3 regions of the Kaistia sp. UC242_56 genome follow, and region 3 is predicted to be linked to each of the others. Evidence: predicted binding sites of a transcription regulator. Region 3 holds the regulator's gene; each other region holds the start of a gene.
What was found. The regulator LexA, encoded in region 3, represses DNA repair genes until DNA is damaged. The targets are predictions, from matches to a motif close to TGTTCNNNNTGTGTTCNG.
Positions count from the first base shown of each region.

Region 1: ACHMWQ_RS04900 (DNA recombination protein RmuC) is a predicted target of LexA. The motif match lies at 2,196-2,213, and genes of this name have one in related genera.
Region 2: ACHMWQ_RS03280 (YifB family Mg chelatase-like AAA ATPase) is a predicted target of LexA. The motif match lies at 3,368-3,385, and genes of this name have one in related genera.

Region 1 covers NZ_JBIOAN010000002.1:452,970-457,944, reverse strand. The annotation lists gene truA (tRNA pseudouridine(38-40) synthase TruA) at 1-602, opposite strand, end outside; gene fmt (methionyl-tRNA formyltransferase) at 611-1,543, opposite strand; gene def (peptide deformylase) at 1,551-2,105, opposite strand; gene ACHMWQ_RS04900 (DNA recombination protein RmuC) at 2,245-3,417, shown strand; gene ACHMWQ_RS04895 (hypothetical protein) at 3,431-3,838, shown strand; gene ACHMWQ_RS04890 (DUF924 family protein) at 3,832-4,455, opposite strand; gene recR (recombination mediator RecR) at 4,546-4,975, opposite strand, start outside.
Region 2 covers NZ_JBIOAN010000002.1:107,540-112,514, reverse strand. The annotation lists gene ACHMWQ_RS03300 (penicillin-binding protein activator) at 1-847, opposite strand, end outside; gene rsmI (16S rRNA (cytidine(1402)-2'-O)-methyltransferase) at 978-1,967, shown strand; gene ACHMWQ_RS03290 (YraN family protein) at 1,954-2,322, shown strand; gene gshB (glutathione synthase) at 2,387-3,328, shown strand; gene ACHMWQ_RS03280 (YifB family Mg chelatase-like AAA ATPase) at 3,434-4,966, shown strand.
Region 3 covers NZ_JBIOAN010000002.1:2,251,508-2,256,482, reverse strand. The annotation lists gene ACHMWQ_RS13325 (proline/glycine betaine ABC transporter permease) at 1-714, opposite strand, end outside; gene ACHMWQ_RS13320 (glycine betaine ABC transporter substrate-binding protein) at 872-1,918, opposite strand; gene lexA (transcriptional repressor LexA) at 2,558-3,262, shown strand; gene ACHMWQ_RS13310 (ComEC/Rec2 family competence protein) at 3,256-4,975, opposite strand, start outside.

The DNA.
Region 1 (4,975 bases), 1.8 Mb from region 3:
ACCATGGAGCGCACCTGGTTATGCAGGAAGGAACGGGCCGAGACCTCGAACAGAACCTGGTCGCCCTCGCGGCGGATCTCCAGCCGCTCCAGCGTCTTCATGGGGCTCAATGCCTGGCAATCGGCGGAGCGGAAGGTGGTGAAGTCGTGCCAGCCGAGCAGCGAATTGGCCGCCTGCTGCATCGCCTCGATATCGAGCTGCTTGCGCACATCCCAGACGCGATTGATGTCGAGGGCGGCCGGGGCGCGGCGGTCGATGACGCGATAGATGTAATGCCGCTTCACGGCCGAATAGCGCGCGTCGAAGCTGTCGTCGACCGGCTCGGCCTGGAGGATGGCGATCGGCTCGGGGCGCAATTGCGCGTTCATGGCGTCGCGGATGCGCAGGCCCGACCATGTTCCCGAAAGGTCGAAATGGCCGACCTGCCCGGTGGCATGGACGCCTGAATCGGTCCGCCCCGCGCCGAAGGTCAGCACGTCCTCGCCGGTGAAGCGCTTGATGGCCGCCTCCAGCGATTGCTGCACGGACGGCGCATTCTTCTGGCGCTGCCAGCCCGCATAGGGCGTGCCGTCATATTCGATCAGGATCTTGTAGCGCGGCATCGCCCGGCCTAGCCGACGAGAGCACCGGCTTCAACCGATGCTCCGCGCAGAAAATCGACGGCACGAAGCGGCTTGCCGCCGGCGCGCTGCACTTCGACCAGCCGGACGGCGCCATCGCCACAGGCAATCGTCAACTGGTCGTCAAGCACCGTGCCCGGCGCTCCGGAGCCGGTACCCAGCGTCGAGCGCAGGACCTTCACCCGCTCGACCTTGTCGCCAAACGTCATCTCGCACCAGGCGCCCGGGAAGGGCGACAGGCCGCGGATGTGATTGTGGACTTGCGTCGCCGGCTTGTGCCAGTCGATCCGTGTTTCGCTCTTGTCGATCTTGGCCGCGTAGGTGACGCCCTCCTCCGCCTGCGGCACGGCATCGAGCCCGCCACGCGAGGCGGCGGCAAGCGCGCGCACCATCAGATCGGCGCCGAGCCGCGCCAGCTTGTCATGCAGGTCGCCGGTGGTGATATCGGGCGCGATCGCGATCTTTTCCGCCATGGCGACGGGGCCGGTATCGAGGCCCGCTTCCATGCGCATGACCATGACGCCGGTCTCGGCATCGCCGGCCATGATGGCGCGATGGATCGGTGCGGCGCCGCGCCAGCGCGGCAGCAGCGAGGCATGCAGGTTGAGGCAGCCTTCGCGCGGCGCGTCCAGGATTGCTTGCGGCAGGATCAGGCCATAGGCGACGACGACGGCGACATCGGCATCAAGCGCGGCGAAGGCCTCCTGCTCGTCGGCGCCTTTCAGCGATTTCGGCGTGAAGACGGGAATGCCGAAGCGCTCCGCCGTCTCGTGCACGGGCGACTTGCGCTCGGCCATGCCGCGGCCGGCGGGGCGCGGCGGCTGCGAATAGACGGCGACGACCTCATGCCCCTGGCCGATGATCTCGACAAGCGTGGGCACAGAGAATTCGGGCGTGCCCATGAAGACGACGCGGAGGCTCATATCCGCCTCACATCTCGTCGGGGGTATGCGACTTGAATTCCGGCCGGACGCCCGTCTTGGACGCCTTGACGAACTTCTTGATCACCATGTCGCGCTTCAGGCGGGACAGATAGTCGATGAACAGCTTGCCATCGAGATGGTCGACTTCATGCTGCACGCAGGTGGCCAGGATGTCGTCGGCCTCGATTTCCTGCAGCTTGCCGGCGCGATCGAGATAACGCAGGCGCACGGAAGCGGGGCGTTCGACCTCGGCATAATAATCCGGGATCGACAGGCAGCCCTCTTCATAGACCGAACGCTCGTCCGAGGACGTCAGGATCTCGGGATTGATCAGGAACAGCGGCTCGGGCTTGCTGCCCTCTTCGCGGCCCGACACGTCGATGGTGACGATCCGGCGCGGCACGCCGACCTGGATCGCGGCGAGGCCGATGCCCGGCGCCTCGTACATCGTCTCCAGCATGTCGTCCATGAAGCGCAGCAGTTCGTCGTCGATGCGCTCCACCGGCTCGCTGACGAGCCTCAGCTTCGCGTCCGGCAGGGTGATGATGTCGAGTAGGGCCATGAAAACCTCAGATTGAGCCGTTTCAGATAAGAGATGCGGCGGAGTGGGTCAACGAGGAATGATGGAGGCCAAGCCCGGCTATCCGACGCGTGTTCTTGTTTTGATCTCGTCTTGGCATGCGAATCTGGTATGAAGAGGCATGCAGGATGTCCTCTTCTTCGTCGGCGACCGGCCGATCTCCGTCGCCATGCTGGTGCTGGCCGCCGCCGCGGCTGCCGTCCTGCTGCTTCTGCTCGTGCTGATCGTGGTCTGGCGCGGCATGAGCCGGCGCGACTCGGCAGAAGCCGAGCAGGCGATGCTGGGCGGCGAATTCGAGCGTCGGATCGGCGAACTGGTGCGGATCCAGAGCGAGATGACCGGCCGCATGCAGACCATGGCGGAGGTGTTCGGGTCGCGCCAATCGGAACTGCTGCACGGACTGTCCAACCGCATGGACGGGCTCGGCCACCGCATCGGGCAGACCATGGTCGAATCGACCCGCAACACGCATGAAAACCTGACCCGGCTGAACGAGCGCCTCGCCGTCATCGACACCGCGCAGCGCAACATCACCGAGCTTTCGAGCCAAGTCGTCGGGCTGCAGCACATCCTCGCCAACAAGCAGACGCGCGGCGCCTTCGGCCAGGCGCGGATGGAGGCGATCGTCCAGGACGGCCTGCCGATGGGCGGCTACCAGTTCCAGGCGACGCTCTCGAACGGCAACCGGCCGGATTGCGTCATCGCCTTCCCGAATGGCGCCGCCGGCCTCGTCGTCGACGCGAAATTTCCGCTGGAGGCCTGGAACGCGATCCGCGCCGCCGAGGGCCCCGAACTGACCCGGGCCGCCGAGGCGCAATTCCGCCGCGACGTGACCAAGCATCTGAAGGACATCGCCGAGCGCTATCTGATACCCGGCGAGACGCAGGACACGGCTTTCATGTTCGTGCCGTCGGAATCGATCTTCGCCGACGTGCATGAGCGCTTCGAGGACCTGATCCAGGCCGCGCATCGGCTCCGCATCGTCATCGTCTCGCCATCGCTGCTGATGCTGTCGATCCAGGTCGTCCAGTCGGTGCTGAAGGATGCCGGCATGCGCGAGCAGGCGCATCTGATCCAGGGCGAGGTGATGAAGCTGATGGAGGATGTCGGCCGCGTGAACGACCGCGTCCTCAAGCTGAAGACGCATTTCGACCAGGCCTCCAAGGACATCGACGACATCCTGATCTCGACCCGCAAGCTGACGGCACGGGGCGCCAAGATCGAGGCGCTAGAGTTCGGCGACGAGGGCTCGCCGGCCTATGACCGCCAGCCGGACCTGCTGGCCGGCGAATAGGCTTGGGCGGGCCATGAACACCCTGCGTGCCGCGGCCCTCTACTTCGCAGCGACCTTCGCGGCCGGGTTTGTGTTGGGCACGCTGCGCGTGCTGCTCATCGCGCCCCGATGGGGCGAGGTCGCCGCGGTCCTTCTGGAACTGCCCGTCATGCTGGGCATCGCGTGGCTCGTCTGCGGCCTCACCCTGCGCCGTTTCGGCATATCCGCCACGAACCATCGGGACATCGGCATGGGCGCGATGGCGTTCCTGTTCCTCATGGCGGCTGAATTCGCGCTTGGCATCCTCGCTTTCGGCCGCACGGCAACCGGCATCGTGGCGAGCTATGCAACGGCGGCCGGGGCTCTCGGTCTCGCCAGCCAGCTCGTTTTTGCCGCCCTCCCCGTGGTCCGGTCCCGATGGCGGCGTTTCCGGCCTCAGTAGCCGCGGCCGTCCTTCAGAAATTCGATCTCTTCCAACGTGGACTCGCGGCCGAGATCGGCGTTGCGATGCGGGAAGCGACCGAAACGGCGGATCAGGTCGCGGTGCTTCTCAGCATAGCCCACGAACGACCGATAATCCTCCTTGTCCTCCTTGTCCGCCTCGGGCACCTCGGCCAGAAGCGCCTCGTAAAGGCGGACCGAGAGATCCTGGTCAGCCAGTTCCTCGCTATGTTCGAACGGCAGATAGAGGAAGACGCGTTCGATTGGCGCGAAGCGATCCACCCCGCCCGCGATCAGCCGCCGCACCGCCGCCCGGGCGCGCGCGTCATAGGCAAAGGCGCGACCGTCGTCGCGGAAGAGATTGCGCGGGAACTGGTCTAGGAACAGGACGAAACCGATCGCGGCCGCCGGCTGCAGGCCTTCGAAGGCCCAGTCCGCGTCGGCGACGGTGTCGAGGGAATCGGCGAAGCGGGCGCGAATGGCGTCATCGGTGGCGTCGCGGCGCGAGAACCAGACCTTGACCCGCTCGGCCAGCGGCGCGACGCCGGCAACCAGGTCCTCGAACCAGAAGCGGTGCGCTTCCAGCAGAATGGCGGGATCGGGCTGTTCGGTCGGCATGGTGAGTTGTCCCCGTATGTCGCAAGTCTTTAGGCAACGCCCTCGCTCCACCCTCTCGCGCAAGCGGTCGAGGGCTTTCCGGGACTAGCCTCAGAAGGGCGTGCGGGCGCGGATGGCGGCGGCGAGCGTGCCCTCGTCGAGATAGTCGAGTTCGCCGCCGACCGGCACGCCATGCGCCAGCCGCGAAACCTTGACCGGCGTGCCGGTCAGGCGGTCGGTGATGACATGCGCCGTGGTCTGGCCGTCCACGGTCGCGTTGACCGCCAGGATCACCTCGGCGACCTCGCCAGTCGAACAGCGACGCACCAGCGAATCGATGTTGAGATCCTCAGGCCCGACACCATCGAGCGGCGACAGCGTGCCGCCCAGCACATGATAGCGCGCCCGGATCGCGCCGGCCCGCTCCAGCGCCCAAAGGTCGGAAACGTCCTCGACCACGACGATCGTCTTCTCGTCGCGCGTGACATCGGTGCAGATCGTGCAGGGATCCGCCGTATCGATGTTGCCGCAGACCGAGCAG
Region 2 (4,975 bases), 2.1 Mb from region 3:
CCAGGAACTTGACCTGCCCGGGCCGGATGCCGCGGGCGGAGAAGATCTGCGCCAGGAAGGGCGCGGCGTCGCCGGCGTCCGGCATGAAGACGGCGTCGACCTGGCCGCTCTGGATCACCGCCGCGATCGCTTCCGCCTTCTGCTGCATGGCGACCCGGTCGAGGCCATAGCGCTCGATCGTGATGATGCGCGCGCCATTGGCGGTGGCGGCGCGCTGGACGGCCGCCTCCATCACCGTGCCATAGCCGTTGTCCGGCAGCAGCGCCGCGATGGAGCGTTTTCCCTGCGAGGCGGCATAGCTGATGATCCGGTCGGCATCCGACTGCGGCAGGAAGCTCAACAGATAGACGTTGCGGGCGGCGATGCTGGTATCGGTCGAGAAGGCGACGATCGGCACGCCGGCCGGCCTTGCGACGGAGGCGGCCGCCGCGACGGACTGGGCGAAGAGCGGCCCGATGATCAGTTCGGCACCCTGCGAGATCGCCTCGGTCGCCGCCTCGCGCGCGCCTTCCGGGGTGCCGCGATCGTCCTTGACCAGGATCTGCAGATTGGCGCCGCCCTGGAATTCGCGCAGCGCCAGATCGGCGGCATTCTTCAGATTGGCGGCGATGACGCCGGCATTGCCGGTAGCCGAGGCCGGCACCAGCAGCGCGACGCGCACCGTGCCCTTGCCGAGCGTCTCGCCATGGGCGGGCTGGGCTCCGGTCACCGCCGGCGCCACGCTGGCGCCCACGCCGGGCCCTCCCACGGTCGAGGCGCAGGCGGCGAGCAGGCCGAGCGCGGCGACGCAGGAAGCGAACGCCCCCACCTTGCCCGCATCCAGCCGTTCGGAACGGAACCAACCCACACGCCTTCTCCTGTTCAATCGCAAGATGTAACTGTACTGGAAAGCCCATGGTTGTTCAGCGGCAAAGAGCGGCGGTTTCGGTGAATTCAGGTCTGGTGTCACATCTCCACAACGTCGGCGCGGGCGCGTCATGAGCGCTCCCGCGAGACCGGTCCATCCGGAAAGCGCCGGCGGCGAGAGCCAGGCTGGCTATCAGATCGACGGCCAGCGCCTGCGGGCGCCGGCGATCGAGCCCGGCCTCTATATCGTCTCGACGCCGATCGGCAACCTGCGCGACATCACCATCCGCGCGCTGGCGACGCTCGCCGCCGCCGATGTGATCGCCTGCGAGGATACGCGCGTCACCCGCGTGCTGACCCGCCATTACGGCATCGAGACCGAGCTGTTCGCCTATCACGAGCACAATGCCGACCGGCAGCGGCCGAAACTGCTGGCGGCCCTCGCGGCCGGCAAGACGATCGCGCTGGTCAGCGACGCCGGCACGCCGCTGGTTTCCGATCCGGGCTTTCGGCTGGTCGGCGACGTGCTGGGCGCCGGGCACCGGGTCATCCCGATCCCCGGCGCCTCGGCGCTGCTCACCGCCCTGGTCGCGGCGGCGCTGCCGACCGACACCTTCCTGTTCGCCGGCTTCCTGCCCAACCGCACCGTCGGCCGCAAGAAGCGGCTCGCGGCGCTGGCCGAGGTGCCGGGAACGCTGATCTTCTATGAATCGCCGCACCGGACAGCGGATTCACTCACCGACATGGCGGAAACGCTGGGCGCCGACCGCCCGGCCGTCGTGGCGCGCGAACTGACCAAGACCTTTGAAACCGTCCGGCGCGGAACGCTGGGATCGCTGGCGGAGGCGTTTGGCAACGAGCCATCGCCCAAGGGCGAGATCGTCATCCTGATCGGCCCGCCGGTCGCCAGCGAGCCCGAAGCCGAGGAAGTCGACTCGCTGCTCGCTCGGCTCCTGGAAAACCATCCGTTGAAGGAAGCGGCGGCGTTGGCCGCCACCGCCACCGGCATGCCGAAGCGCGACCTCTACCAGCGCGCGCTGGAACTGAAAGCGGAAGCGGCCGGCGACGAGGAAGACGAGGACGACGGCGAACCGGACTCCGACGACGATGGCGCGGCCTGACCGCCGCGCCTCCGAACGCCATGGCCGTTTCGCCGAAACGGTCGCAGCCCTTTACCTCAACCTGAAGGGCTATCGCACCGTCGCCCGGCGCTTCCGCAGCCCGCTCGGGGAGATCGACCTCGTCATGCAGCGCGGGCGGACGCTGGTCTTCGTCGAGGTCAAGGCGCGCCGGACTCAGGACGCCGCGATCCTGGCGATCCCGCCCGCGGCGCGCGACCGGCTCATCCGGGCGGCGGAAAGTTTCGTCGCCCGCCACCCGCAGGCGGCCCAGCTGACGCTCCGTTTCGACATCGTCGCCGTGCTGCCGCGCCGGCTGCCGCGCCACATCGTCGATGCTTTTGCGCGGGATCGCTGACAGCGGCATTGCCATTCGGCCCCGCCACACGACATAAGAGGCCTATTCCGCATTGGGGGCCTATATGTCGCTTTCCGTCGCCGTCCAGATGGACCACATCGCCAAGATCAATATCCGTGGCGATTCCACCTTCGCCCTGATGCTGGAAGGCCAGCGACGCGGCCACAAGCTCTATCACTACACGCCCGACCGGCTGTCGCTGAACGACGGTCGGGTCGAGGCGGCGATCGAGGCGGTGACCGTCCGCGACGTGCCGGGCGACCATTTCTCGCTCGGCGAGGCGGAGCGCACCGACCTCTCGACCCTGGACGTGGTGTTCCTGCGCCAGGATCCGCCCTTCGACATGGGCTACATCACGACGACGCACCTGCTCGAGCGCATCCATCCGAAGACGCTGGTGGTCAACGACCCCGCCGAAGTGCGCAACGCGCCGGAAAAGATCTTCGTCACCGAATATCCCAAGCTGATGCCGCCGACGCTGATCTCGCGCGATCCCGAAGAGATCCGCCGCTTCCGCCAGGAGCATGGCGACATCATCATCAAGCCGCTGTTCGGCAATGGCGGCGCCGGCGTGTTCCGCCTGTCGGAGGGCGACCAGAACCTCGCCTCGCTGCTGGAAATCTTCGCCGCCGCCTATCGCGGCGAACCCTATGTCGTGCAGCGCTACCTGCCGGCGGTGCGGGCCGGCGACAAGCGCATCATCCTGGTCGACGGCGTCGCGGTCGGCGCGATCAACCGCGTGCCGGCGGATGGCGAGTCGCGCTCCAACATGCACGTCGGCGGCCGCCCCGAGCCGATCGAGCTGACCCGGCGCGACCGCGAGATCTGCGAGGCGATCGGGCCCGACCTGAAGAAGCGCGGCTTCGTCTTCGTCGGCATCGACGTCATCGGCGACTACCTGACCGAGATCAACGTCACCTCGCCGACCGGCATCCGCGAGGTAAAGCGGTTCGGCGGCGCCGACATCGCCGCGCTGGTCTGGGACGCGGTCGAGTCCAAGCGCTAGGGTTAACAGGGCGCTAACAGGATCGCCCGGCACCACGGATGTTCACGACCTGTTCTTGACTCTCCCGGAGATTGACGTAACGTCATCGTCAAAGGGGGAGCGGGCATGGTCGCGCATGTCACGACGGTGGCTTTTCAGGGCATCGAGGCGGTTCCGGTCGACGTCCAGGTGCAGATCGCGCCCGGCTTCCCCGGCATCATCATCGTCGGCCTGCCGGACAAGGCTGTGGCGGAGAGCCGGGAGCGGGTGCGCGCCGCGCTGCATGCCTCCGGCCTCGCCCTGCCGCCAAAGCGGATCATCATCAACCTGGCGCCGGCCGATCTGCCCAAGGAAGGCAGCCATTACGACCTCCCGATCGCGCTCGGCCTGATGGCCGGGCTCGGCGCGCTTCCCGGCGACCAGCTGACGGATTTCGTCGTGCTCGGCGAACTGGCGCTGGACGGCACCATCGCCACGGTGGCGGGCGTCTTGCCGGCGGCGATCGGCGCCAATGCCATGGGACGCGGGCTGATCTGCCCGGCCGCCTGCGGGCCGGAGGCAGCCTGGGCCGGCGGCGACATGGAAATCCTGGCGCCCCGCAGCCTGATCGCCATCGCCAACCACTTCAAGGGCACGCAGGTGCTGACCCGGCCGACGCCGGCGCTGCAGCGCGACGGCGCCCCCCTCCCCGATCTTGCCGATGTGCGCGGCCAGGAGAGCGCCCGCCGCGCGCTGGAAATCGCCGCCGCCGGCGGCCACAACCTGCTGATGGCCGGGCCGCCCGGCGCCGGCAAGTCGATGCTGGCGAGCCGCCTGCCCTCGATCCTGCCGCCGCTCTCGCCCAAGGAGCTGCTGGAAGTCTCGATGATCGCCTCGATCGGCGGCGAACTCTCGGGCGGCAAGCTGACCGATCGCCGGCCGTTTCGCGCGCCGCATCACTCCGCCTCGATGGCCGCCATGGTCGGCGGCGGCCTGCGCGCCCGGCCGGGCGAGGCGTCGCTTGCCCATCACGGCATTCTCTTTCTGGACGAACTGCCGGAATTCACGCCCCAGGTGCTCGATTCGCTGCGCCAACCGCTCGAAGCCGGCGAGGTGCTGATCGCCCGCGCCAACCACCGCATCCGTTATCCCTCGCGTTTCCAGCTGATCGCCGCCATGAATCCGTGCCGATGCGGCATGGCGGGCGAACCGGGCATGAGCTGCAAGCGCGGCCCGCGCTGCGCCGCCGACTATCAGGCACGGCTTTCCGGGCCTTTCCTCGACCGAATCGACATGCGCATTGAGGTGCCGGCGGTGACCGCCAGCGATCTGATCGGCACGGCCCCCTCCGAAAGCAGCGCCACCGTGGCCGAGCGGGTCGCGGCGGCGCGCGCGCTGCAGGCGGAACGGTTCGAGGCGCTCGGCGTCGACGACATCCGCACCAACGCCCAGTGCGCCAGTTCGCTGATCGAGACGATCGCCGCGCCCGACGAGGCCGGTATCAAGCTGCTCGGCGACGCAGCCGCCGCGCTCAAACTGTCCGCGCGCGGCTACCATCGCGTGCTTAAGGTGGCGCGCACCATCGCCGATCTCGACGGCGCCGAGACCGTCGGCCGCCTGCACCTCGCCGAGGCGCTGCGCTACCGCGTCGCCGGCGATCGTATCCTGGCGGCGGCCTGAACGGCTCGT
Region 3 (4,975 bases):
GAGGCCGCCGGCGCCGATCATCGAGGCGATCACCACCATGGAGAGCGCCATCATGGTCGTCTGGTTGATGCCGGCGAGGATGGTGGGCAGCGCGAGCGGGATCTGCACGCCAAGCAGGCGCTGGCGCGGATTGGTGCCGAAGGCGCGGCTGGCCTCCATCACGGCCGGATCGACCGAACGCAGGCCGAGATCGGTCAGCCGCACCAGCGGCGGCGCGGCATAGACGATGGTGGCGATCAGCGCCGGGATCTTGCCGGGGCCGAAGATCATCACCGTCGGGATCAGGTAGACGAAGCTCGGCAGCGTCTGCATCAGGTCCAGGACCGGCGCAACCGCCTGCCGGGTGCGCAGCGAGCGCGACATCCAGACGCCGACGGGGATCGAGACGAGGATGGCGGCGAGCGTCGCCGTGATCATCAGCGCCATGGTCGTCATGGCATCTTTCCAGAGATCCATCACGCCGAGGAACAGAAGCGCGCCCAGCACCACGGCCGGCAGCGGCCAGCGCCGCGTGGCGAGCCAGGCGATACCGGTCAGCACCGCGATGATCAGCCACCACGGCGTCGCGATCAGCAGGTTCTCGATCGCCTTGAGCAGCATGAGGAGCGGATAGGCGGCCGCCTCGAAGGTGCCGCCCCAATGGCGGACGACCCAGTTCAGGCCGTCATCGACCGCGCGGCGCCAGGGCCGCGTATCAATCAGTTGAGGAAACAAGATCTGTCTCTTTCTTCATCCCGCCAGGGCGGGGCAAATTCGCTATGGGCGCGCGAAGGCGCCCGCCCTGCCCGGCCTTGATGGCCAGGGCGCAGGGCAGCGGCAAAACGGAAACGGCCGGGAAACCACCCGGCCGTCCGTTTGCCTGTCGGCGATGTCAGTTGAGGCTGGCCTTGACCTTGGCGGCCACTTCCGGCGCGACCCAGCTCATCCAGCGGTCTTCCTTGGTCTTCAGGAAGTTGAGCGCGGTCGCCGCGGCGTCCGCCTTGTTCTCATCGCCATAGACGAGGATCTCGCTGATCTCGGCGTTGGTCAGGCCGACCTTGGCGAGATAGCCGGCGACGTTCGGCGCATCGCTCTCGATCCACTTCGCCGCGCCGACAACGGCCGGCGAGGACGGATAGGCGGTCACGCCCGGCTTGTCGGTGCAATCGCGGCTGGTGTTGCAGGCATAGACGTCCGGCTTGGTGGGACCCAGATCCAGCTGCACGGCGTCATACTTGCCGAGGATGGCCGTCGGGCCCCAATAGTAGAACAGGATCGGCTCTTCGCGGGTGAAGGCGCGGGCGATCGAGGCGTCCAGCGCGCCGCCGGAGCCGGGCGAGAACAGGTTCCAGCCCTTGTCCTTCATGCCCAGCGCCTCGAACAGAGCGCCGGTGGAAATTTCGCAGGCCCAGCCCGGCGGGCAGGAATAGAGCCGCCCCTTGCTGCTGTCCTCGGGATCCTGGAACAGCTCGGGATGGCCGATCACGTCCTGGACGGTCTTGATGTCGGGATGCGCCGTCTGGACATAGCGCGGGATGAACCAGCCCTCGACGGTGCCGTCGGTGATGGCGTTGGTCTGCTCGACGACCTTGCCGTCGGCCAGGCCCTTCGCCCAGGGCTCCTGGATCGTGCTGGTCCAGAGTTCGGGCGCCACCGCCGGGCTGCCGCGCGTCAACATCGAGGACGATGTCGGAACGGTGTCGCCGGTGACGATCTCGACGTTGCAGCCGAAACCCTTCTCGAGAATGATGGCATGGATATGCGCCAAGGCGGCCGCGGAGGGCCAGGTCATCTCGGCGATATCGATGGTTCGGTCGGTGCCGCAGCTGGCGGCGTCAGTGGCTTGCGGATCGGATCCCTGGGCAAGCGCGGAATGGCTCGTGGCGGACAAAAACGCAACGGCGATCGCGGCGGCAATGCCACCGGATTTGAATATCATCGGATAGAACCTCGTGTCAGTTGATGATCGAGACCATAGGGACACAGTGCAATTGTGTCAAATCCGACAATACATTGCCATAAATTGGCGATGAGATCGCCTTATTCTTGATCGATCATCCTTTGTCATGCTCTTGGCTTTCTCTGCCAAGAAAAGATCACCTGTCCGAACCATAGCGCAGCCGCGCCGGATACGATCGCCAAGAAAAAATAAATTTCGCACTGCTGTGCGAGATCTCGGTGCCCGCCGCAAAATCACCGGCTGCCGCCGGTTCAGGCGCGATCCCTTCGCGACAACCTTCCTCTACGGCATCCAGAATCTGGAGACTTGCGCCCAAACGCTGCCGGCGCGAGAAGGCGTTTCGCACCGAGCGAAGACGGCGCACGCTTGTCCGCGTTCACCCTTTGCCGATCTGGCTGCCGACCCGCAGCCTCTGACGCGCCGGACGTCGCCCGTTCGCGCCGGCGCACGCGGCCCGCCCGGGAGCCCAACCCAGCGCCGGTCTTGCGGAACGCATCGGGAACAGCTATTCTGTTCGCGTTTTGTACCTAAATGATTCCCGTGTCCGCCATCCCGCCCGGCTCCGTCGTCCGGGGTACGGCGACACTCCCTTGGCAATGCCCGCAGCGCGAGATCAACATGCTCACCCGGAAGCAGTATGAACTCCTCATGTTCATCCAGGAGCGGCTCAAGGAAGCGGGCGTTCCCCCCTCTTTCGACGAGATGAAGGATGCGCTGGATCTCCGCTCGAAATCGGGCATCCACCGGCTGATCAAGGCGCTCGAGGAACGCGGCTTCATCCGCCGCCTGCCCAACCGGGCCCGCGCGCTGGAAGTGGTCCGCCTGCCGGAGACGATGACGCCGGCCATGGCGCGTCCGAAGAAGCAGGCCTTCTCGCCCAGCGTGATCGAAGGCAGCCTCGGCAAGGTCCGCCCGGTCGACGACATGCACGACGTCGCCGAGCCGGTGATCATCCCCGTCATGGGCCGTATCGCCGCCGGCGTGCCGATCTCGGCCATCCAGACCCAGAGCCATTCCATCACCGTGCCGCCGGAAATGCTGCGCGGCGGCGAGCATTTCGCGCTCGAAGTACGCGGCGATTCGATGATCGAGGCCGGCATCCTCGACGGCGACACGGTGCTGATCCGCAAGAGCGACAATGCGGAATCCGGCGACATCGTCGTGGCGCTGGTCGACGAGGAAGAGGCGACGCTGAAGCGGCTGCGGCGCAAGGGCGCCTCGATCGCGCTCGAAGCGGCGAACCCCGCCTATGAGACGCGGATCTTCGGGCCGGATCGCGTCCGCATTCAGGGCAAGTTGGTCGGGCTGCTGCGGACCTACTGATCGGCCGGGTCGTCCTCATAGGGCGGCATCCAGGGCCTTCGCACCGGCGCATAGGCGGTGCGAATCTCGAAGCGCCGGCCGAGCCATGGATCGGGCGGCGCAGTCTGTGACTCAGCTGTGGCCGAGGGCTCCGGCGGCAGCACGTCCTCGTCCTCGGCATTGCGCTCGACGAGATCGTAGCGCGACGGCTCCATGGGGAGGCCGGCATCGGCAACAACCGGCTCGTGTCGCGCGTCGCGCGGCTCCAGCCCTGCCCTTCCCGCCGTTTCGGATGCCTGCCCGTCGCCACTCCCCTCCGATGAAGCACCCGCCCCGCGCGGCTTCATGAAGGAACTGGCTCCGGCAACAACCGTCTCCGGTTGCGCCTCGGTTGACTTCGGTCCCGCCCTTCCCGCCGTTTCGGATGCCTGCCCGTCGCCACTCCCCTCTGATGAAGCACGCGCTCGGCGCGGCTCCATGAAGGAACTGGCCTCGGCAACAGCCGTCTCCGATTGCGCCGAGGGTGGCTCCGGCCCTGCGGTTCCCGCCATTACGGATACCGGCCCGTCCGAACCGCCCGCCGATGACGCCACAGCCCCGCGCGGCCACATGGCCAGCGAGCCCGAGCGCTCCAGCGTGCCGCGATCGATCACGGCGGTATGGCGGAGGCAGGTTTGGGGCGCCGCCAGCGGCGTCACCACCAGCGTGGCGCGGCGGCAATCCTCCTCGAACGCCGCGCGGTCGAGCGCCAGCGCCACCCAGCTCCCATCCGGCATTTGGCCGACGCAGCCGGCGGCGTCGCAGCCACCCGCCTGCAACGCCGCCTTCGCGTCCCGCTCGTCGCCATCGGATCGAAGCCAGATATCGCTGACGAAGCGGTCCGGCTTGCGCGCGACGATGCGATAGAGGCCGTCCCCGCCCCGGATCGCCATCTGCCTGCCATCCGCGCTGACCAGCAGCTCCGGTCGCACGGGGAACAGGGCCAGTGCGATTCCCGCCAGCATTGGCACGACGCCGAGCAGCCGCCAGCGCTCGCGCCAGAGCGCCAGCCAGACGAAACCACCGACGAACAGCAGCAGGGCCGCGACGCCCGGCATGGCCGCGCCGCCGGATTGACCCGACCATCGGGCGACCGTCGCCGACACGCCGAGCATGCCGTCAATGCCCCAGTGCACGACCGCGAAGGGCAGCGCCTCCATTCCGAACGGCATGGCGAGCACCGAGAGCAGCGCGAAGGGCATGATGAGGAAGTCGGTGAGCGGCATCGCCGCGACATTGGCCAGGATCGACAGCGGCGCCATGCGCTGGAAGTGATAAAGCGCGAAGGGCGTCGTGCCGAGGCCGCCGAGCAGCGAGGTCAGCGCCATGCCGGCGACGAACAGGAAAGCGCGCCTCGGCAAGCCGGCCGCGCCGCTGCGGGCGCCGAGACGCGGCGCTGGGTTGTTGCGCCGGCGGTCGGCCAGCATCTCGAAGCCGGCGACGAGGGCGATCGTGGCGGCAAACGACATCTGGAAGCTGGCCGAGAGGATGCTTTCCGGCGTGATTGCCAGCACGACCAGCCCCGCCAGCGCGACATTGCGCATCGAGATCGCCCTTCGGTCGAGCAGAATGGCGAGGAAGGCGATCGAGGTCATGATGAAGGAGCGCTGGGCGGCGACGTCGAGACCGGAGATCAGCAGGTAGAAGCCGCTGACCAGCAGTGCCGCGATCGCCGCCCATTTCTTGATCGGCCGA